Regions from separate parts of the Streptomyces sp. NPDC005574 genome, predicted to be linked through region 1. Evidence: riboswitches for the same ligand, from Rfam matches in the RefSeq annotation. Region 1 holds a riboswitch; each other region holds the start of a gene.

The links. A riboswitch is a leader RNA that binds a small molecule or an ion and turns the genes downstream of it on or off. The one in region 1 is predicted to bind cyclic di-AMP.
Region 2: linked by a shared signal. The riboswitch ahead of ABZT03_RS14615 (NlpC/P60 family protein) and the one ahead of ABZT03_RS20235 (LysM peptidoglycan-binding domain-containing M23 family metallopeptidase) in region 1 are both predicted to bind cyclic di-AMP.
Region 3: linked by a shared signal. The riboswitch ahead of ABZT03_RS10885 (M23 family metallopeptidase) and the one ahead of ABZT03_RS20235 (LysM peptidoglycan-binding domain-containing M23 family metallopeptidase) in region 1 are both predicted to bind cyclic di-AMP.

Annotation. Positions count from the first base shown of each region.
Region 1 covers NZ_JBEXCW010000029.1:30,389-37,132, reverse strand. Annotated here, with positions in the region: gene ABZT03_RS20255 (RDD family protein) at 1-371, opposite strand, end outside; gene ABZT03_RS20250 (RDD family protein) at 473-763, opposite strand; partial or broken gene ABZT03_RS20245 (SGNH/GDSL hydrolase family protein) at 866-1,627, opposite strand; gene ABZT03_RS20240 (DUF6250 domain-containing protein) at 1,773-2,477, opposite strand; gene ABZT03_RS20235 (LysM peptidoglycan-binding domain-containing M23 family metallopeptidase) at 2,827-3,783, opposite strand; cyclic di-AMP (ydaO/yuaA leader) riboswitch at 3,788-3,945, opposite strand; gene ABZT03_RS20230 (alpha-galactosidase) at 4,258-6,327, opposite strand; gene ABZT03_RS20225 (tyrosine-protein phosphatase) at 6,498-6,744, shown strand, end outside.
Region 2 covers NZ_JBEXCW010000017.1:83,204-89,947, forward strand. Annotated here, with positions in the region: gene ABZT03_RS14600 (fructosamine kinase family protein) at 1-716, opposite strand, end outside; partial or broken gene ABZT03_RS14605 (glucarate dehydratase) at 763-1,074, shown strand; gene ABZT03_RS14610 (NAD-dependent epimerase/dehydratase family protein) at 1,272-2,330, shown strand; cyclic di-AMP (ydaO/yuaA leader) riboswitch at 2,467-2,638, shown strand; gene ABZT03_RS14615 (NlpC/P60 family protein) at 2,695-4,089, shown strand; gene ABZT03_RS14620 (cytochrome P450) at 4,596-5,963, shown strand; gene ABZT03_RS14625 ((-)-alpha-amorphene synthase) at 5,947-6,744, shown strand, end outside.
Region 3 covers NZ_JBEXCW010000011.1:127,835-134,578, forward strand. Annotated here, with positions in the region: gene ABZT03_RS10875 (pitrilysin family protein) at 1-680, shown strand, start outside; gene ABZT03_RS10880 (pitrilysin family protein) at 677-2,065, shown strand; cyclic di-AMP (ydaO/yuaA leader) riboswitch at 2,279-2,442, shown strand; gene ABZT03_RS10885 (M23 family metallopeptidase) at 2,456-3,220, shown strand; gene ABZT03_RS10890 (GntR family transcriptional regulator) at 3,478-4,173, shown strand; gene ABZT03_RS10895 (HPr family phosphocarrier protein) at 4,390-4,671, opposite strand; gene ABZT03_RS10900 (GNAT family N-acetyltransferase) at 4,848-6,744, shown strand, end outside.

The sequences.
Region 1 (6,744 bases):
GTGCGCTTGCCGCTGTCCGCGAGCGGCGGCATCCCGGCCAGCGGGTCCGAGGGGTACGGACCACCGCCGTAGGGACCGCCACCGCCGTAGGGGTCACCCCCGCCGGGGCCGCCGCCGTAGGGACCGCCACCGCCGTAGGGGTCACCCCCGCCGGGGCCGCCGCCGTAGGGACCGCCACCGCCGTAGGGGCCACCGCCGGCCTGACCGCCGCCGTACGGGTCGCCGCCGTACGGGTCGCCCTGGTGGGGCGGGGGCGGGCTGCCGGACGGGGGGTGCGGGCCCGGTCCGGGAGGGCCGGACGGGGGCCGCTTCCGGAACGGGTCGTCATCCGGTGGCTGCTGACCGGAGCCGGGAGGCGGTTCGCTGCTCATGGCCCGAGTCGACCGCGAACCCGCCGCCTCCGCATCCGGCGAGCGGCCGTACGGGGGACCGGACCGCGGGCCGGCCCGCCCGCCTCCCGCGCCGGGTGCGGTCAGCCCGCCACGAACGTGTGCGCCGCCTTGTCGTGCCAGCACTGGTGCCAGGGCCGGTCGAACAGGCCCCACAGGACTCCCACTACGCCCACCAGGAGCAGTCCGGGCACGCTGTAGACGAGCCAGCGGCGCAGCGCCCCGCCGAAGGTCGGGGGCTCGTGCGCCTCGATGTCCCGCACCTGGAGGCCGAGCAGCTTCTTGCCGAGGGTGCGGCCCCATCTGGCCGTGGGCAGCGCCTCGTAGAGCACGCCGAAGACCAGCAGGACGGCGAGGACGGCACCGAGGTACACCGAGGTCGTCCCGTCGAGCAGCCAGACGGTGACGGTCCGGCCGGACAGCTTGGCCGCGTCGATCTTCTCGTCGACGTGGTCGAGCGCCCGGGTGCCGAGCGGCCTGATGTCGTCCGGCGACAGCGCGCCCTTAGCGATGACATGGTCCCCGGAGGACTCGCCGCGCAGGCGGCGGCCGATCCACGGCACCAGGTACTCGCGCGCCCAGTGGACGTCGTCGCGCCGGACGTCGAGGGTGCCGCGGGGCGGGAGCAGCGGCCAGGGCTGCTCCGGGTCGGCCGGGATCTCCAGGCCGAGGGCCTGGCCGGCGCGCAGTGCCACGCGGGTGTGGCCCTCAGGCGACAGGTGAAGGCGGTCGCCGTCCCAGGCCCGGCGGTCCTGAACGGTCTTCAGGGACCACAGGTCGAGGACCGGACAGCCGTACCGGTCGGCCACGGCCCGCACATGGCCGTTGTAGGTGGCGATCTTGCCGCGCAGATGTCTCAGCACGGGGACGCCACGGGTGTCGAAGCCGGTGGTCACCATGACGGTGCCGGCGACCGCGGCGAGCCGGGCGACCGCCCGCTCGAAGCGCTCGGCGACCTCGTCGGGGTCGGTACCGGGCCGGATGATGTCGTTGCCGCCGGCGCTGAACGACACCAGGTCGGGGGCCATGTCGACGGCCCGCGGAAGCTGGTCCTCGATGATCTGGTCGAGGAGCTTGCCGCGCACCGCGAGGTTCGTGTAATCGAAGTCGCCCTCGGGACGCCGGTCCGCGAGAAGTACCGCGAACCGGTCGGCCCAGCCGACGAACGCCCCGTCGGGGCCCGGGTCGCCGACGCCCTCGGTGAAGCTGTCCCCCAGCGCCACGTACGACCCGATCACTGATGTGTTGTCACTCTTCGAACCGTCTGCCACATCGGCCCATGATTCACCTTCGGATGTGACCTACGCGATCGTAGGAAGGGGCTGACCAGCGGTGAGATAAGCCACTCGTAAAGTGTTCCCCAAGCCCGGAATAGGCTGCTGGTCAGGGCTGTTGACGCGACGACCGCCACACCCGGAAGCCGGTGATCCGGAAATGGCTCCAGGTGGTCCGGAAGGCGAAGTGCCCACTCGTGTACGGCTGCGGGTCGGTGTAGTCGAAGACGAGCCGTCCGTTGTTCCACCATCGCACGGTGGAGCCGTCGGACACGATCCGCACCTGGTTCGGCCGGTTCGCCACCAGCAGCGGCTCGGTGTAGTCGCGGACCAGCGGGCGCACGCCGGGTTCGCCGACGTAGCGCCGCAGGCGGGTGGTGGTGTTGCCGTTGGCGCCGTAGCCGACGTAGTACGTCGTGAGGTGGTCGTACTCCGCGAGCGCCCCGCTCCTCGGGGTGGCGAAGAGGTCGCCGGGCGAGCGGACGTCGACCGCGTTCCAGAAGTTGTTGAGGTCGGAGACCCGGTCGTTGACCCCGCCCCGCGCCACGGGCGTGGCCGTGTACTCGATGGCATAGGGGCCTTCGAGCCGCTGCCTGAACCAGATCGTCGCCCCGGCCGGCACGTCGACCTCCAGGGTGCCGCGGGAGGCGGTGACGGTGCCGCCCTGCTCCAGTTCGACGGCCCACCGGCCGAGGCCGTGGCGGAAGTCGTCGTGGGCGATCAGACGGCGGTGGCTCGCGTCGGCGGCGGGAGCGAGGGCTGCCAGGGCGGCGCCCGCGGTGAGGGCGCCGAAGGCTCTGCGCGTGGTCGTCACGAGGGTGCGGCTCCTTCGGCGGGAGGGACGGGTCAACAGTTTCGGGACAGAGCGGCTCTGCGTGCCGCCGAGGGTTCGGCGGACGTCCCACGACGGGGAGAAAGCGCTTGCCCCACAACGGAGTTCACTCTGTCCCACCCGGCCCCGCCTGTCGACACCGGCGGGCGCCCCGCCACACGACCGCAACACGGACGATCATGGCTGCCGTCCACCCGGGGCGACGCGGACGATCACGACGGCCGTCCGCCCGGGGGTAGCGCCGTGCGGAACCGCGGACATACCGAAGGCCGGACCCAGGGGATAGGGGTCCGGCCTTCGGCAGCGTGTCAGGCAGGGGTGGTGCGGGTGGTCAGCCCACGGCGACGCCGTGCGCGCGCAGGTAGGCGACCGGGTCCACGTCGGAGCCGTAGTCCGGCGTGGTGCGGATCTCGAAGTGCAGGTGCGGGCCGGTCACGTTGCCGGTCGCACCGGAGAGGCCGACCTGCTGTCCGGCGCTGACGGTCTGGCCGGCCGAGACGGAGAGCTGGGACAGGTGGCCGTACTGCGCGTAGTAGCCGTCGGCGAGCTTGATGACGACCTGGTTGCCGTAGGCGCCGCCCCAGCCCGCGGAGACGACCGTGCCCGCGCCGACGGCCTTCAGCGAGGTGCCGGTCGGGACGACGAAGTCGACGCCGGTGTGGTAGCCGCTGGACCACATGCTGCCGGCCACGTGGTAACCCGTGCCGACGGCGCCGCCGCTCACGGGAAGCGTGTAACCGCTGGAGGTGCTGGTGGAGTCGGCTGCCTTGGTGGCGGTCGTCACCTTCGACGAGGACGAGGCGGACGACGAGGCGGACGAGGAGGACTTCACGGCCGGCTTCGAGGACGTGCTGGTCTTCGTCGGGCCGTTCGAGCCCGTCGTCCCGGTCGTCGCCTTCTTGCCGATGCTGAGCTTCAGGCCGGGGTGGATCAGCGAGGGGTCCTCGCCGACGGCCGTGCGGTTGTCCTCGTAGAGCTTGTGCCAGCCACCGCTGACGTGCTGCTCGTCGGCGATCTTCGACAGGTAGTCGCCGGCCCGGACCGCGTAGGTCCGCGTGCCGGAGTTGTGCTGGGCGCTCTTCGCCGCAACGGCCTTCACACCGGCGGCGGGAGCGGACTGCGGGGCCTTTTCCGCCACGTTCCGCGGAATCGACTGCGCGGTGGCCGCGTGGGCGCCGGTGGCGCCGAGAAGCGGGAGGGCGAGCGCTGCGCCACCGGTTCCGGCGACGGCGATCGTGCGGGTGAAACGCTGGGACTTGGGACGGCGGTGCTTACCCTTCGCGGGCATGGCGAATTCCTCTCCGGCGCCTGCGAGGTGAGCTGTCGGGTGCGGACTGGAGATGCCCGGCCGCGCCGAAGCGCGGCTTTACCCCTAGCCGTTCCGGAGACCGGAACAGGCGGTTCTACCTGTGGGTCCCCCGCTCCTGCCGTGGACGGGTGTGTGTGCGGGCTCCGGGCGGCGGCAGGATTGGGCGTCCGTCCGGATCGGTGGTGAACGTAAGCGACCGGGACGCGAGGGAACAAGTGACGGTTGACCGTGCATGTGTTTCGTTTGCGCATTTCCGGGAATTACCGGTCACCCTGCGTCAATCCAAAGGCGGCCGGTTTATGCAAACGCCCTTGAAACGCATGCGAATTACGTGAACATGACGGGCGACGCACGGTCACGAATATGACGCTGCTCACGCACCTGCGCCCAGGAGCCCCCATTCCAGGTGGAGTTGGAATGAAGGCTACAAAGGCGTCAATACGGACAGACAGATCAGATGCGGCGGAGTCGGAAGACCGCGGCATCGAGGTCGCCCCGCAGCCCCGTGCGCAGCCCGTGGTGCAACAGCACCGCCCCTCGGTGAACTTCGCCCGTTTCGCGGCATTCGTACGCAGCTGTCGGGTCCAGCCCGCGCAGCCGGAGCGCCGGAACGGGCTCACCGTGGTGCTGGGCCTGGAGGCAGGCGAGCACGACGGCCTCGTCGCCGAGCACGTACTGCACGGCGCTCAGCCCGCCGTCCGGCGGGCGCAGCCGGTACTGCTCGCCGCGCTGCACGAGGGGCCTGATCTCCTTGTAGAGCTCCACCCACTCGCGTGCCTCCGCGAGTTCCTCCTCGGTCCACCGGGTGAGGTCCCCGCCGACCCCGAGCACACCCGCCATCGCGCTCACGAACCGGAAGCGCAGTGAGCTGACCCGGCCGTTGAGCTGCGTGTTGGGGCTGTCGGTGACCCAGGCGGCCATCACCCGGGCGGGGTGGATCTGGCTGAACCCGTGCTGGATGCCGAGCCGGTCCAGCGGATCGGTGTTGTCGGAGGTCCACACCTGGTCGCTGCGCCCGAGGACGCCGAGGTCGATCCGGCCGCCGCCGCCGGAGCAGGCCTCGAAGGCGACCCCGGGGTGGGCCGCGCGCAGCCGGTCCAGCAGGCCGTACAGGGCGTGCACATGGTCGACCCACAGGCGCTGCGGGTACGGCTCGCCGGGCCAGCCGGCGTCGGTGAAGCAGCGGTTGAAGTCCCACTTGACGTAGTCGACGGGGGCGCTGGAGAGCAGCCCGTGGAGCTTTTCCCAGAGGTACTCCTGGACGTCCTCGCGGGCGAGGTTCAGGACGAGCTGGTTGCGCAGCTCGGTCCGCCTGCGTCCCGGCTGGAACTGCACCCAGTCCGGGTGGGCCCGGTAGAGGTCGCTGTCCGGGTTGACCATCTCCGGCTCCACCCAGATGCCGAACTGCATGCCGAGCGCGTGCACGTGCTCGGCCAGGGGGGTGAGGCCACCGGGGAACCGGTCCGGGTTGGGCGTCCAGTCGCCGAGTCCGGCGCGGTCGCTGGTGCGGGCCCCGAACCAGCCATCGTCGACCACGAACAGCTCCACGCCGATCGACGCGGCCCGCCGCGCCAGCGTGCCCTGCTGCTCCTCGGAGATGTCGAACTCGGTCGCCTCCCACGAGTTGAAGAGCACGGGCCGGTCCCGGTCGGCGTCCGGGATGACGTACGCGCGCTGGTAGGCGTGCCAGGCGCGGCTCGCCCCGCCGAAACCGCCGTCGTTCCACAGGCCGGCGAACACCGGTGTGGTGAAGGACTCGCCGGTGTCCAGCCGGAGCAGTCCGGAGTCGTCGTAACCGGCGCCGCCGGTGATCTGCACGCGCGCGTCGGGCAGTTGGGCCACCCCGATCCGCCAGGAACCCGACCAGCCGAGCGCGCAGCCGTAGACCTCGCCGCGCTCCTCGGTCGCGTCGGTGTCGAGTGCGACCCAGGGCAGATGCTGATGGCCGGTGTGGCCGCGGCGGCTGCCGATGACCTTCTCGCCGTAGGTCAGCTCGCCGCGCACGAGCCGGGACTCGGCGGCCCAGCGCCCGTGCAGCTGGGACAGGTGCCAGCCCTCCCGGTCGGGCAGCGTCCAGGTCGCTGAGTCGGCGCGCAGCAGCTCCAGTGCCGGCCCCTCGTTGGCCAGCGTCACCCGGCGCTCCACGACGTCGTCGCGCATGCGGTAGTGCAGGGTGACGGCGAGGCCGCCGTCGCGGAAGCGGAGCCGCAGCTCCTCGTCCTCGACCTCGTGGCGTTCGAAGGTCCACTCGGTGCCGCGGCGCTCGTCGGTGCGCACGGACAGCGCGGGGCGCACGAAACGGGGGCCGCCCTCGACCGGGTACTCCTCGCGGCCGTCGAGCGGGGACTCGAAGGGCCAGTAGTCGGGCAGCGGGCGGACGGCCAGCGCCTCCGCGTCGGCGAGCGCGATCCGCGGCCCCCAGTGCAGGTGCAGCAGCTCGTCGGCCTCGGTCAGGTGGACGGCGTAACTGCTGGCCAGCCCGGACAGCAGCCAGGTACGGCCGTTTTCGGCGATTTCCAGCATCAAGCCCTCACAGATACGAACAGGTGCACTCAAGGACCAACATCATCAAGGTCCGTGGGCCTGCGAGGCAACGCCTGTGGACAACTCATTGCCCCGGGAACCCATGTCGTATGGTCGACAGCGAGCCCGCCGGTGAGCCGCGTCGGCGGGACCGACCGGGAGGAGCCCCCGTGACGCAGCAGGTCCCGTCCACCGAGCCCGAGCTCGCCGGTGTGCGCAACTTCCGTGACGTGGGCGGGCTGCCGACGGTGGACGGTCGCCGGGTGCGCCACGGCGTACTGTTCCGCAGCGGTCACCTCGCGCACGCCACGGCAGAGGACGCGGCCTTCCTGGACACCCTGGGCCTGCACACGGTCTTCGACTTCCGCAACGCGGCGGACCAGAAGCTCGAAGGCCCCGACGTCGAGCTGCCGGGCG
Region 2 (6,744 bases), on a different contig from region 1:
AGCACGGACTCCAGGTGCGGGCAGCCGAAGAGGTGGAGCATCGCGAGGTCGGTCTCGCGGTGCCCGCCGTGCGCGGCCGGGTCGATCAGCCAGGCGTGCCCGTCGGCGCCCCACAGCACGTTGCCGTTCCACAGGTCGCCGTGCAGTCGTGCGGGCGGCTCGGCGGGGCCCGCCAGTTCGGGCAGCCGTTCGCAGACCCGCTCCACGACGGCTGCCTCCGCCGGGCGCACGGTCCCGGCGTCGACCGCTCGGCGCAGGTACGGCAGCACCCGGTGCTCGGCGTACCAGGACGGCCAGTCCCGGCCGGGTACGTTGCGCATCGGGGCGCGGCCGATGTACGCGTCCTCGGGACCGCCGGGCGGCGGGGCGCCGAAGGCGGGCGCGCCGGCGGCGTGCAGGGCCGCCAGTTCATGGCCGAGGCGGAGCGCGGCGCGGGCGTCGGGGCGTCCGGCCGGGACGCGGTCGGTGAGCAGCCAGTCCTCGTCGAGCCCGCGCACGGCCGGAACCCGCGCCCCGGCCTCCGCCAGCCAGCGCAGCCCGGCCGCCTCGGCCCGCACCGCGCCGGGTTCCTCACCGGGCTTCACCACGACGGTCGTGCCGTCTCCGAGAGAGATGTCGGTGAGTCCCCCGGCCGCCCCGCGCTCGCCGGTCACCGCGAGTCCGGTGAGCCGGGCCGCCGCGGCCCCGGCTCCCTCACCGCCGTCGCCTCGCCGCATGCCTCGGGCCTCCCCACGTCTCCGGTTGCCGACCCTACTGCGGGCCGCCGCGAAGGTGGCCGTCGGCATGGACGTCTTCGACACCACCGCCGTCGTCGCCGCGATCGACCGGGCCCTGCTGCCGTCGGTGCCCGGTTCCCCCGAGCGCGGCTGGACCACGTCCGCGGTGGAGGCGGCCTGCCTCGACGCGCAGGGCGGACTGCTCGGGTGACCGGTCGGTGACCTGCTAGGCGGCACGGTCCGCGACACGGTTGCCCTTCGCCGCGGCCTCTTCTGCAAGTGGGGGGAACACCCGGCGCTCGACGGCCGGCCCGCCACCGGCGACGACCGGGGCGAGGCCCTCGATCCGGCGGGGATGAAACTGACGTCCGCCTGCGAGGCGTTCGGGCTGGCAGCACGACGGCTGCGAGGCCGGCCCGCACCGCAACAGGGCTGCGGGCGAAGCCTGTTGCCCTCCGGCTGTTCCCATTCCGCCCGGTCATGCCCGAGGCTTCCCCCAGGAATGGGATCGCCGGGAGTCCGGCGGACCTCCGACCAGGACCGGGGAGTGAGAGCGTGGGCGCAGGCGGGGAGACGACCGTGGTGGTGACGGGCGGCAGCGGCTTCGTCGGCAGTCATCTGGTCCGGCGACTGCTGGAGCGCGGCTACCGCGTCCGCGCCACCGTGCGCGACGCCGCCGACCCTGCCAAGGTGAGGCCGCTGCGGGAGATGCGGGAGGCGTTCCCCGGCCGGCTGGACCTGTTCGAGGCGGACCTGCTGCGGGAGGGGTCCTTCGACGAGGCGGTGCGCGGCAGCCGGGTGGTCTTCCATGTGGCGTCGCCGTTCCTCATGCCGGAGAAGATCAAGGACGGCCGCCGGGACATGGTGGACCCGGCGCTGCTCGGCACGCGTAACGTGCTGGCCGCCGTGGAGCGGACACCGACGGTCGAGCGGCTGATCCTCACCTCCACGGTCGGCGCGATCTTCGGCGACTACGCAGACGTCCTGCGCATGGACGAAGGGGTGTTGACGGAGCGGTACTTCAACACCACCAGCACGGTGCGGAACAACCCCTACCACTACGCCAAGACCCTCGCCGAGCGTGCCGCGTGGGAGGCGGAGGCAGCCCAGGACCGCTGGCGCCTGGTGTCCGTCAACCCCGGCCTGATCCTTGGCCCTTCCCTCACCCCGGCGTCGGAATCGGGCAGCCTGTTCCTGTTGGACGAGTTGTTCAAGGGCTACTTCTTCTACGGCGCACCGGACTTCAGCTTCACGACGGTGGACGTGCGGGACGTCGCCGAGGCCCACGTCGCGGCGGCGGAGCGGCCGGAGGCGAGGGGACGCTACATCGTCGCCGCGCAGCACATGACGTCCTTCCACGAGATGTCCCGCGTCATCCGGACCCGGTACCCGCGCGACCTCCGCCTCCCGCGCACCGCGCTTCCGCACTGGCCGGTACGGGTGCTCGGCCCGGCGTTCGGGCTGAGCCAGGACTACATCCGCAAGCACCTCGGCATCCGCTTCCGGGTGGACAACAGCCGCAGCGTGCGCGAACTGGGCGTCTCCTACCGCCCGATCGAGCAGACCCTGCTGGAGCACTACGAGTCCTGGCGGGGCCGGAGAGACGCGAACTGAGCGCCGGGACACCGCCGTACGACGAAGGTCACAATTACGTATCGGACATACCGCGCACCAACCTTCACACAAGGCGCACAAGTTGGTTAAGTTGACGCCAGACCGTTCGACTCGCTCCGGCGGACCCCGCCGGGTCGTACGGCCTCCGCCGAGTTCGGTGCGCCCTGAGGCAGCCGGAGCCGGGGACCCAACCGAAGACTTGGGGTGAATCGGTCCGTCGCCTCTCGGGGCAGGGCCGTAGGGCACACCTTCCGCAGCAGAAGCCCGAACCCGTCAGCTAACCCGGTAGGCGGAGTACGGAAGGAGTACGTCTCTCATGGCGCCGGAACGAACATCGCGCCCCAGAGGTCTCGGCCTCCCCGGCATGGGCGGTTCCGCCCTCGCGACGGCCGCGCTCACCTCGGTGGCCCTGTTCTCCCAGACCGCCGACGCCGTACCCCTCTCGGGGGAGGACATCCCCAGCCGCGACGAGGTCCAGCAGCGGGTCAACACGCTCTACGACCAGGCCGAGAACGCCACCGGCAACTACAACGCGACCCGGGCCATGACGACGGGGGCGCGCCGCCGGGGCGAGCCGGCTCCCACCGCCCGGCCCCGGCGTGACGACCCGTCGCTCGACGCCGTCACCCGGCAGTGGTTCGACGGCGTCCGCGCCCGGCTCGGCCCGACCGTCCCCGCGGTGCTGCCGCGCGACCGGGCACCCGAGGTCGCGGCCCCGGCCCGCCCCGCCGAACGGCCCGTCGCACCGGAGCCGGCGATCGAGCGGGCTCCCGCCGTGCCGGAACTCCCCGCCGCACGGCCCGTCCTGGAGCTGACCGCCGGACCCGCCACAGCCGCCCTGCCCCCCGCGGCCACCGGAGCGATCGCCGCGCTGCCGGCCGTGCCGGGGCCCCGGCAGGAGACGGCCGCCGCGCCGGCCGCCGACACCCAGCGATCCTCGCTGCGGACCTCCAAGGAGCAGAACCAGCGCAAGCTCGCCGAGGCCCGCGACCTGCTGACGCGGTACGCCATGGTGCAGCGCACGCCCGTCGCGGCGATCGCCGCGCCGCCGGCCCAGGAATCCTGGCCCACCTCCCCCGGCCTCCCCGCCGTCACCGACACGACGCCGGCTCTCCCGGTGGCCGAGGAAATGGCCTGGCAGCAGCCGGCTCCCTTCCAGACGCAGACCCAGGTGCCGGTCCCGGCCCCGGTCCCGGCCCTTCCGGTGGCCGAGGAAGTGGCGTGGCAGCAGCCCGCTCCCTACCAGGCGCAGGTGCCGTTCTCCCCGCTCCCGGTGGCCGAGGAAATGGCTTGGCAGCAGCCGGCTCCCTACCAGGCGCAGATTCAGTCGGTCCTCGACACGGGTCATCCGGTCGGCCTCGCCCTCTCCGGTCCGGTGGTTCTGGCGGAACGGGCCAGCGGCGGAAAGGCCGTACGGGCGCTGGAGTTCGCGCGCGCCCAGATCGGCAGGCCGTGCGTGTGGGGCGCGACCGGACCGGAGTCGTACGACTGCGCCAGTCTCACCCAGGCCGCCTGGCGCGCGGCCGGTGTCGCCCTGCCGCGCAACGCGCCCGACCAGGCGAGCGCGGGCACCGTCATCCCGCTCGGTGACGTCCAGCCCGGGGACCTCATCTTCTTCTACGACAACCTGAGCCACCTCGGTCTGTACACCGGCGACGGCATGATGATCCACGCGCCGGGACCGGGGACGTACATCCGTGAGGAGTCGGTGTACTTCGCCGGGGAGTCGGCGGTCCGCGGGGCCGTACGGCTCGCCTGAAACCGGCAGGCACCCGCCGCAGGACCGGCCCTGAAAACCCGAGGAATGCGATACCCGGGAGAGGCCGGTCCTGTCACCGCGCAACGATGCCCTGGCCACCACCCCAGTGCCGTCGTCAAGGCAATCCGGCACGAAAAGGACCGGGCGCAGGGAAGGGATCGCGCGGGATATTTCGCTTTTCCCGTGAATTCGTCGGCGAGCGCCGCCCCAGCGGATGCCGGGCGCCACGAAGGGGGCTCACCCAGTGCTTCCGCGTGCTCCCGTGCGCCCCGGCGTACGGCGGCTTCGGGGAGCCGAAAGCCCCAGCACTGGGCAGGAGATGACACAAACGCAGGTCGGTGGATCAGCCACCGATTTCGTGTGTCGATTGGGGCAGATGGTATTCGATGAACGATACCGCGCCTGAAAAAGAGCACGTCTGGACGGTGGGTACTGCGCCGGGCATATTCCCTTTCACCGGCCACGCCATCCCTTTGTTCCGCCGACCGCTTGCTTTTCTGAATTCTTTGCCGTCCCACGGCGATCTGGTCGAGATCAGGCTTGGTCCCCTGCGCGCCTGGATGGCGTGCCATCCGGATCTGGTCCGCCAGGTCCTGCTGGACACGCGCACCTTCGACAAGGGCGGCCCCTTGTACGACCGGCTGCGGCCGCTCATGGGCGACGGCCTGGTCACCTGCCGGCATGACGTGTACCGGCGGCAACGCGCGCTGCTGCGGCCCGACTTCCGCCCGGCCGGGGTGAGCGCCCACACCGAACTGATGGGCCGGGAGGCCGAGTCGGCGTGCGGCCGGTGGCAGGCGGGCCAGGAGGTCGACGTCAGCGCGGAGATGCTGGCCCTGACCACCCGGGTGATCAGCCGTGTCCTGTTCTCCGACTCGCTCGGCGACGAGCCGGCCGCCGAACTGCGGGACTGCCTCGCCGTCATCGTCCGCGGCCTGTTCGTGCGGACTGCCGTGCCGGTCGACGCCCTGTTCCGGATCCCCACACCCGCCAACCGCCGTTACCGCCGCGCCGTCGCCCGGGTCCACGCGATCGTCGGGGACGCCGTCGGGGAACGGCGGGCCGCACGGTCGGCGGAGCCGCAGGAACGACCCGACCTGCTGGAGACGCTGCTGGCGGCGGCACGCGGGGACAACGGGGTCGCCGCGATCACCGGACAGGAGGTGCACGACCACCTCGTCACGCTGCTCCTCACCGGGGCCGAGAGCACCGCTCTGTGCCTGGCCTCGGCCTTCGACCTGCTCGCGCGCAACCCGCGGGCGGAGCGCCGGCTGCACGCGGAGGTCGACAGCGTGCTCGGCGGACGACGACCTGGCGCCGAGGACCTGCCGAACCTCCCCTACACCCGGTGCGTCGTCAGCGAGACCCTGCGCTGTCGGCCGCCCGGCTGGCTCTTCATGCGCGTGACGACCGGGCCCGCCAGGCTCGCCGGACACCGGCTCCCGGCGGGAGCCACGGTCCTGTACAGCCCGTATCTGCTCCAGCACGACCCGGCCTCGTTCCCCGACCCGGAGCGGTTCCGGCCCGAACGGTGGCTGCCGGAAGGAGCGGCCGGGATCCCGCCGGGCGCGATGCTGCCGTTCGCCTCGGGCGCGCGCAGGTGCCTGGGCGACAGGTTCGCGGTGGCGGAGGCCACGGTGACCGTGGCGGCCGTCGCCGCCCGCCGGCGCCTGCTCCATCTGCCGGGCCCCGCCGAACAGCCCCGCCCAGGCGCCACGTTGGGGCCGCGGTCGCTCGTGATGACCTCTGTCCCCCGACCGCACGGGCCGGCCGGCCCGCCACCTCGCGCCCGTTCGCTCGCCCCCCGGGCAGCCGCGGCGCCCCTCTCGCACGAAGTCCGGACGGCAGGTGACGACGGTGTCGACGACGCATGAGGAAGCCGCGGTCGGCCCGCGGAACGCGCCCGGGGCCGACAGCCTCGGGGACCTGATCGACGCCCACCTCCACATGCCGTTCCCCTTCGCGTGCAACCGGCACGTGTCCGCGGCGACGGCCGGCGTCGACCGGTGGCTCAGCACCTGGGGCCTCACCGACGAGCCGGAGCAGGCGGCGATGATCGCCCGCACCCGCCCCGCCGAACTCGCGGCCTTCACCAGCCCCACGGTCGACGCCGGACTCCTCCAGATCGTGGCCGACCAGATCGCCTACCAGTTCGTCTACGACGACCGGGCGGAGGAGTCGGGGCGGCACGAACCCGGCCGGCTGCTGCCCATGCTCTCCGAGAGCGTCGGCATCCTGCGGGACGGCCTGCCCCCCAGCACCCGCCTCGGGGCCGCGCTCACCGACCTCCACCGCCGGGTGCGGGAACGGTGCACGCCCGCCCAGGCGGCCCGCTGGGCCTGGCACAGCCGTGAGTACGTGCACGGCCTGCTGTACGAGGCGGTCGCCCAGGCGCAGCCGGCGCCGCCGCCGACCGGGCTGTGCACGTCGATACGTTCCCTCATCGCAGGTGTCGAGCCGTTCCATCCGCTGTGCGAGGCCGCGCAGGACACCGAACTCGACGCCCGTGAGCTGCACCATCCCGTCGTACGGCGCCTCGGACGCCTGTCGGCCGACGCGGCGGTCTGGATCCCCGACCTGTACTCCGCCGTCAAGGAGCAGCGCACGGGCGGCATGATCAATCTTGCCCTCGCCTGCCGCCGGGCGCACCGGTGT
Region 3 (6,744 bases), on a different contig from region 1:
TCGGTTCCATCGCCTCCCACGACGGGAAGCCCGCCCCGCGCGACGGCACGCTGCCCGAGACCCTCGGCGAGCAGCTGCGCGAGGTCGTCGAGGAGGAGGTCCCGGCGCGCGCCCTGATGGCCGCCTACCGGCTGCCGAACGACGGCACGCGCGCGTGCGACGCGGCCGACCTGGCGCTGACCGTCCTCGGCGGCGGCGAGTCCTCCCGCCTCTACAACCGGCTCGTACGGCGCGACCGTACGGCTGTGGCGGCCGGCTTCGGTCTGTTGCGGCTGGCGGGTGCGCCCTCCCTGGGCTGGCTGGACGTGAAGACCTCCGGTGACGTCGAGGTGCCGGTCATCGAGGCCGCCATCGACGAGGAGCTCGCCCGGTTCGCCGAGGAGGGGCCCACGCCCGAGGAGATGGAGCGCGCCCAGGCCCAGTTGGAGCGCGAGTGGCTGGACCGGCTCGGCACGGTCGCCGGCCGCGCCGACGAACTGTGCCGCTACGCCGTCCTGTTCGGCGACCCGCAGCTCGCCCTGACCGCCGTGCAGCGCGTGCTGGAGGTGACGGCCGAGGAGGTCCAGGAGGTCGCCAAGGCCCGGCTGCGCCCCGACAACCGGGCCGTGCTGGTCTACGAGCCCACCGAGGGCACCGATAACCAGGCTGACGAGGACGAGAACGAGGAGGCGGCCAAGTGACCGAGCTCGCCACGATGGACTTCCACCCCCAGCCGCAGGCCGGCGAGGCGCGGCCGTGGGCGTTCCCGGCCCCCGAGCGCGCGACGCTCGACAACGGCCTGACGGTCCTGCGCTGCCACCGCCCCGGCCAGCAGGTCGTCGCCGTCGAGGTGCTCCTGGACGCGCCTCTGGACGCCGAACCGGCCGGTCTCGACGGCGTCGCCACGATCATGGCCCGCGCCTTCTCGGAGGGCACCGACAAGCTCTCCGCCGAGGAGTTCGCCGCCGAGCTGGAGCGCTGCGGCGCCACTCTCGACGCGCACGCCGACCACCCCGGTGTCCGCCTGAGCCTCGAAGTGCCGGTCTCCCGCCTGCCCAAGGCACTCGACCTGCTCGCCGACGCCCTGCGGGCCCCGGCGTTCGCGGACAGCGAGGTCGAACGCCTCGTCCGCAACCGGCTCGACGAGATCCCGCACGAGCTGGCCAACCCCTCCCGTCGGGCCGCCAAGGAGCTCTCCAAGGAGCTGTTCCCGGCCACCGCGCGCATGTCGCGCCCGCGCCAGGGCACCGAGGAGACGGTCACCGCGATCGACTCCGCGGCCGTACGCGCCTTCTACGAGAAGCACGTCCGCCCCGCCACCGCGACCGCCGTGGTCGTCGGTGACCTCACCGGCATCGACCTCGACGCGCTGCTGGGCGACACGTTGGGCGCCTGGACCGGCTCGCAGGCCGAGCCCCGGCCGGTGCCGCCCGTGACCGCCGACGACGCGGGCCGGGTCGTCATCGTGGACCGTCCCGGTGCCGTCCAGACGCAGCTGCTCATCGGCCGCGTGGGTCCCGACCGGCACGACCGGGTGTGGCCCGCGCGCGTGCTGGGCACCTACTGCCTCGGCGGCACCCTCACCTCCCGCCTGGACCGCGTCCTGCGCGAGGAGAAGGGCTACACCTACGGCGTGCGGGCGTTCGGCCAGGTGCTGCGCTCCGCCCCGGACGGCACCGGTGCCGCGATGCTCGCGATCAGCGGCTCCGTCGACACGCCCAACACCGGTCCCGCTCTCCAGGACCTGTGGACCGTGCTCCGCACGCTCGCCGAGGGCGGGCTCACCGACGCCGAGCGCGATGTCGCCGTACAGAACCTGGTCGGCGTGGCGCCGTTGAAGTACGAGACCGCGGCGGCCGTCGCGGGCACGCTGGCCGACCAGGTCGAGCAGCACCTGCCCGACGACTACCAGGCGACGCTGTATCAGCAGCTCGCCGCGACCGGCACGGTGGAGGCCACGGCGGCGGTCGTGAGCGCCTTCCCGGTGGACCGTCTGGTCACGGTCCTCGTCGGTGACGCGGCCCAGATCAAGGAGCCCGTGGAGGCTCTCGGCATCGGCGAAGTCACCGTCGTCTCCGCCGAGTAGCGGACCGGCCGGCCGGCCGACGGCCGGACACGCCTACGGGGCCCTGGTGACTGAGGAGTCGTCAGGGCCGCCGTATGTCCGAATTGAGGGAGTGCACTCCTGTCTGGCCTGTGGCGTGCGCTACAAAAAGCGTGATCCGTTTGAGGATTGAAAGCAGCCGCGTCTAGCGTCATGCCGGCTGTCCGTCAGGCACCGCGCCGCATCCGCGGCACCGGGCAGTCATCGCCGAGTCCCCGTACGGCGCGAGCCAGGGGAGCCGGGGACCCACCATGTGTCCCTGGGGTGAATCGGACGCCCGCGCGCAAGCGAGGGGGTCCGTAGGAGACCTTCCTGCTCCGAACCCGTCAGCTAACCCGGTAGGCGAGAAGGAAGGAAAGGACCCACCACTTCATGGCGTTCACCCGCGCCGCCGGGAAGCACCGTCGTCCCAGCCGGATGCACCGCACCACCGTTCGCGCGGCGGGCGTCGCCGCGCTCGCCACCACCGGTGTCGTCGGCACCCTGGCCGCTCCCGCGCTCGCCGCGGAGCCCTCCGTCGAGCAGACCGGACTCACCCCGGTCATCACCATCGGTGACACGCTCGCCCAGAAGATCGACGCCCAGGCGGTCGCCCAGCAGCAGGCCGCCGAGGACACCGCGCGCAGGGAGGCCGCCGAGGCCGCCGCGCGCAAGGAGGCCGCGGCAGCCGCCGAGAGGGCCCACGAGGCCAAGCAGCGTGCCGCGCGCGAGGCGGAGCGCAAGCGTCTCAACACTTTCGTGCTGCCCGTCACCGGCTCCTACGTCTCCACCGGCTACCAGGCCAGCAGCGGCCTGTGGGCCTCCGGCAGCCACACCGGCATCGACTTCCACGCGGCGAGCGGCACGTCCGTGCACGCGGTCGGCTCGGGCACGGTCGTCGAGGCCGGCTGGGGCGGTTCCTACGGCAACAACGTCGTGATCAAGATGATTGACGGTACGTACACGCAGTACGGCCACCTGTCGTCCATCGGCGTCTCGGTGGGCCAGACGGTCACTCCCGGCCAGCAGATCGGCCTGTCCGGCGCGACCGGCAACGCCACCGGCCCGCACCTGCACTTCGAGGCCCGCACGACCGCGGAGTACGGCTCGGACATGGACCCGGTCGCCTACCTCCGGTCGCACGGCGTGAGCGTCTGACACCGGCCGCCACGCAGGCCGTACCGCCGTCAGCGGCGCGTAGCGGCCCCCGCGAGCGCTGACCGTCCCACGGCGGACGGCGGTACTTCCCGAAGCCCCGGCTCTCCAGCCGGGGCTTTCGGCGTTTCCGACCCCCCTCTGTCCAAAAAATATCCATGGATTCCGGCCCGCCGTCGGAAATTCCCGCTCATTGCAATAGAGTCACTGGACAAGCGTCAATCATCGACGTTTCACGGGGATTAAGGCGGAGGTCGGTCATGCGTATTCCGGCGCACTCGGTGTGCACGGCGATCCGGGACGACATCGTCGCCGGTGTCTACGAGCGTGGCAGCCGCCTCACCGAGGAACTGCTCGCCCGCCGCTACGGCGTCTCCCGCGTCCCCGTCCGCGAAGCCCTGCGCACCCTGGAGGCCGAGGGGTTCGTGGTGACCCGGCGGCACGCGGGCGCGTGCGTCGCGGAACCCACCGAGCAGGAGGGCGCCGACCTCCTGGAGATGCGCATGCTCCTGGAGCCGCTGGGCGCCTCACGCGCCGCGCAGCGGCGTACCGAGGCCCACCTCAAGGTGCTGCGCGGCCTGGTCAGGCTGGGCCAGGAGCGGGCCCGGCGGGGCAACAGCGAGGACCTGCGCTCCCTGGGAGGCTGGTTCCACGAGACGCTCGCCCAGGCGTCCGGCAGCCCGGCGCTGACGTCGATGCTGACCCAGCTGCGCCACAAGATCGCCTGGATGTTCGTGGTGGACGCGCCCGCCGACCCGGCGGACTCCTGGGCGGAGCACGGCGCGATCGTGGACGCCGTGGCGCGCGGCGACAGCGAGCGGGCGCGAGCGGTCACGGCACTGCACACGGAGCGCGCGACGACCGCGCACCGGCTGCGTTTCGGCGCGGGCGGCGACCGCTCCGACCGTGTGAGGAACTCGCAACCTCCCGTAAACATGTCGGGTCTGCGGCATTAACACGGGCACCGTATACAAAGAAGTGCAATTCGGCGGCCGGTATTTCTGCTGCCCTTTTCCGTGTGTGCCGGTGAATTCCGCGCCTGCGGCATTTGCATGTCCGTGACGGAGACGTGAACCGTGCGCGCGGTAAAAGCATCCTCCGGTACCGGAAAAACGACGCAGCCGCGCCGACCGGAAAGGCCGACGCGGCTGCGTGCTGTGGGGCGAAGGTGCTCAGACGGTCTCGGGGAGCTCCTCGAGGCCCTCGGCCACCAGCTTCGCGAGGCGGTCGAGCGCGGCGTCCGCGCCCTCCGCGTCGGAGGCGAGGACGATCTCCTCGCCACCCTGGGCGCCCAGGCCCAGGACAGCCAGCATGGAGGCCGCGTTGACGGGGTTGCCGTCGGCCTTGGCGATCGTCACGGGGACACCTGTGGCCGTGGTGGCCCGGACGAAGATGGAGGCGGGGCGGGCGTGGAGGCCCTCCGCCCAGCCGACGTTGACGCGGCGCTCAGCCATGTGATGCTGCCCTTCAGTGCTCAGGGTTGTCTAGACCAGTTTCCCATATGGTGAAGCATGCCCGGGGAGGGTGTCGTCCCGCCCCCCGGTGACCTCGGACCGCGGCCTCGGTCCGACGTCCGTCCTGCACAGACTGCCTCGCGCCGTTGTCGTACGCGAGCCGTACTCTGGGGCCCATGCAGACCTCGCCGGACCGGCACGAGTACCCCGCTCACTGGGAGGCCGACGTGGTGCTGCGCGACGGGGGTACCGCGCGCATCCGGCCCATCACCGTCGACGACGCCGAGCGCCTGGTCAGCTTCTACGAGCAGGTGTCGGACGAGTCGAAGTACTACCGCTTCTTCGCGCCCTACCCTCGCCTGTCCGCCAAGGACGTCCACCGCTTCACGCACCACGACTTCGTGGACCGGGTGGGACTCGCGGCCACCATCGGCGGCGAGTTCATCGCCACCGTACGCTACGACCGCATCGGCCCCGACGGCATGGCAGCCTCGGTGCCCGCCGACGAGGCAGAGGTCGCCTTCCTGGTGCAGGACGCCCACCAGGGGCGCGGTGTCGCCTCCACGCTCCTCGAACACATCGCGGCCGTCGCGCGCGAGCGCGGCATCCGCCGCTTCACCGCCGAGGTGCTGCCCGCCAACACCAAGATGATCAAGGTGTTCACGGACGCCGGCTACACCCAGAAACGCAGCTTCGAGGACGGCGTCGTCCACCTGGAGTTCGACCTCGAACCCACCGACCGCTCACTGGCCGTGCAGCGCGCGCGGGAACAGCGCGCCGAGGCGCACTCGGTAGGGCGGCTGCTGGCCCCCGGTTCGGTCGCCGTCATCGGAACCGGCCGTGCCCCCGGGGGCGTCGGCCGCAGTGTCCTCGACAATCTCAAGGACGCCGGTTTCACCGGCAGTCTCTACGCCGTGAACAAGGCGTTCCCCGAGGAGCAGAAGGAACTCGACGGCATCCCCGCCCACCGCTCGGTGCGTGACGTGGACGGGCGCGTCGACGTCGCGGTCGTCGCGGTGCCCGCCGAGCAGGTGCCCGAGGCCGTCGCCGAGTGCGGCGCGCACGGGGTGCAGGGTCTCGTCGTCCTCTCCTCCGGATACGCCGAGAGCGGCCCCGAGGGACGGGAGCGCCAGCGCGAACTCGTGCGGCACGCGCGCGCGTACGGGATGAGGATCATCGGGCCCAACGCCTTCGGGATCATCAACACCTCCCCGCGGATCCGGCTCAACGCCTCCCTCGCTCCCGAGATGCCGCGGCCGGGGCGGATCGGGCTGTTCGCACAGTCCGGTGCCATCGGTATCGCCCTGCTGTCCCGTCTGCACCGGCGCGGAGGAGGCGTCACCGGCACGACGGGCGTGTCCACCTTCGTGTCCTCCGGCAACCGGGCCGACGTCTCCGGCAACGACGTCCTCCAGTACTGGTACGACGACCCGGACACCGACGTCGCCCTCATGTACCTGGAGTCCATCGGCAACCCCCGTAAGTTCACCCGCCTCGCGCGGCGCACGGCCGCGGCGAAACCGCTGGTGGTGGTGCAGGGCGCCGGATCGGCACCGCAGGGACACGCCGTACGCGCGACGCGGCTGCCGCACGCGACGGTGTCCGCGCTGCTGCGCCAGGCCGGGGTGATCCGGGTGGAGACGATCACCGAGTTGGTGGACACCGGCCTGCTGCTCGCGCGGCAGCCGCTGCCGGCCGGGCCCCGGGTGGCGATCCTCGGGAACTCCGAGTCGCTGGGGCTGCTGACCTACGACGCGTGTCTTTCCGAGGGGCTGAGGCCGCTGACCCCGCTGGACCTGACGACGGGCGCGTCTCCGGACGACTTCCGCTCGGCGCTGTCGCGCGCGCTGACGGACGACGCGTGCGACGCGGTGGTCGTGACGGCCATCCCGGCGGTGGGGGAGGGGTCAGCGGGGGACGCCGCCCTGGCCGAGGCCCTGCGGGCGGCCGCCGACGAGGTTCCCGGGAAGCCGGTGCTGGTGGTCCACGTCGAACTCGGCGGCCTCGCCGAGGCGCTGTCGGCCGCGGCCAGTACCGCCCCGCAGGCGGGCCCGCCCGCCCGCGTGGCACCGG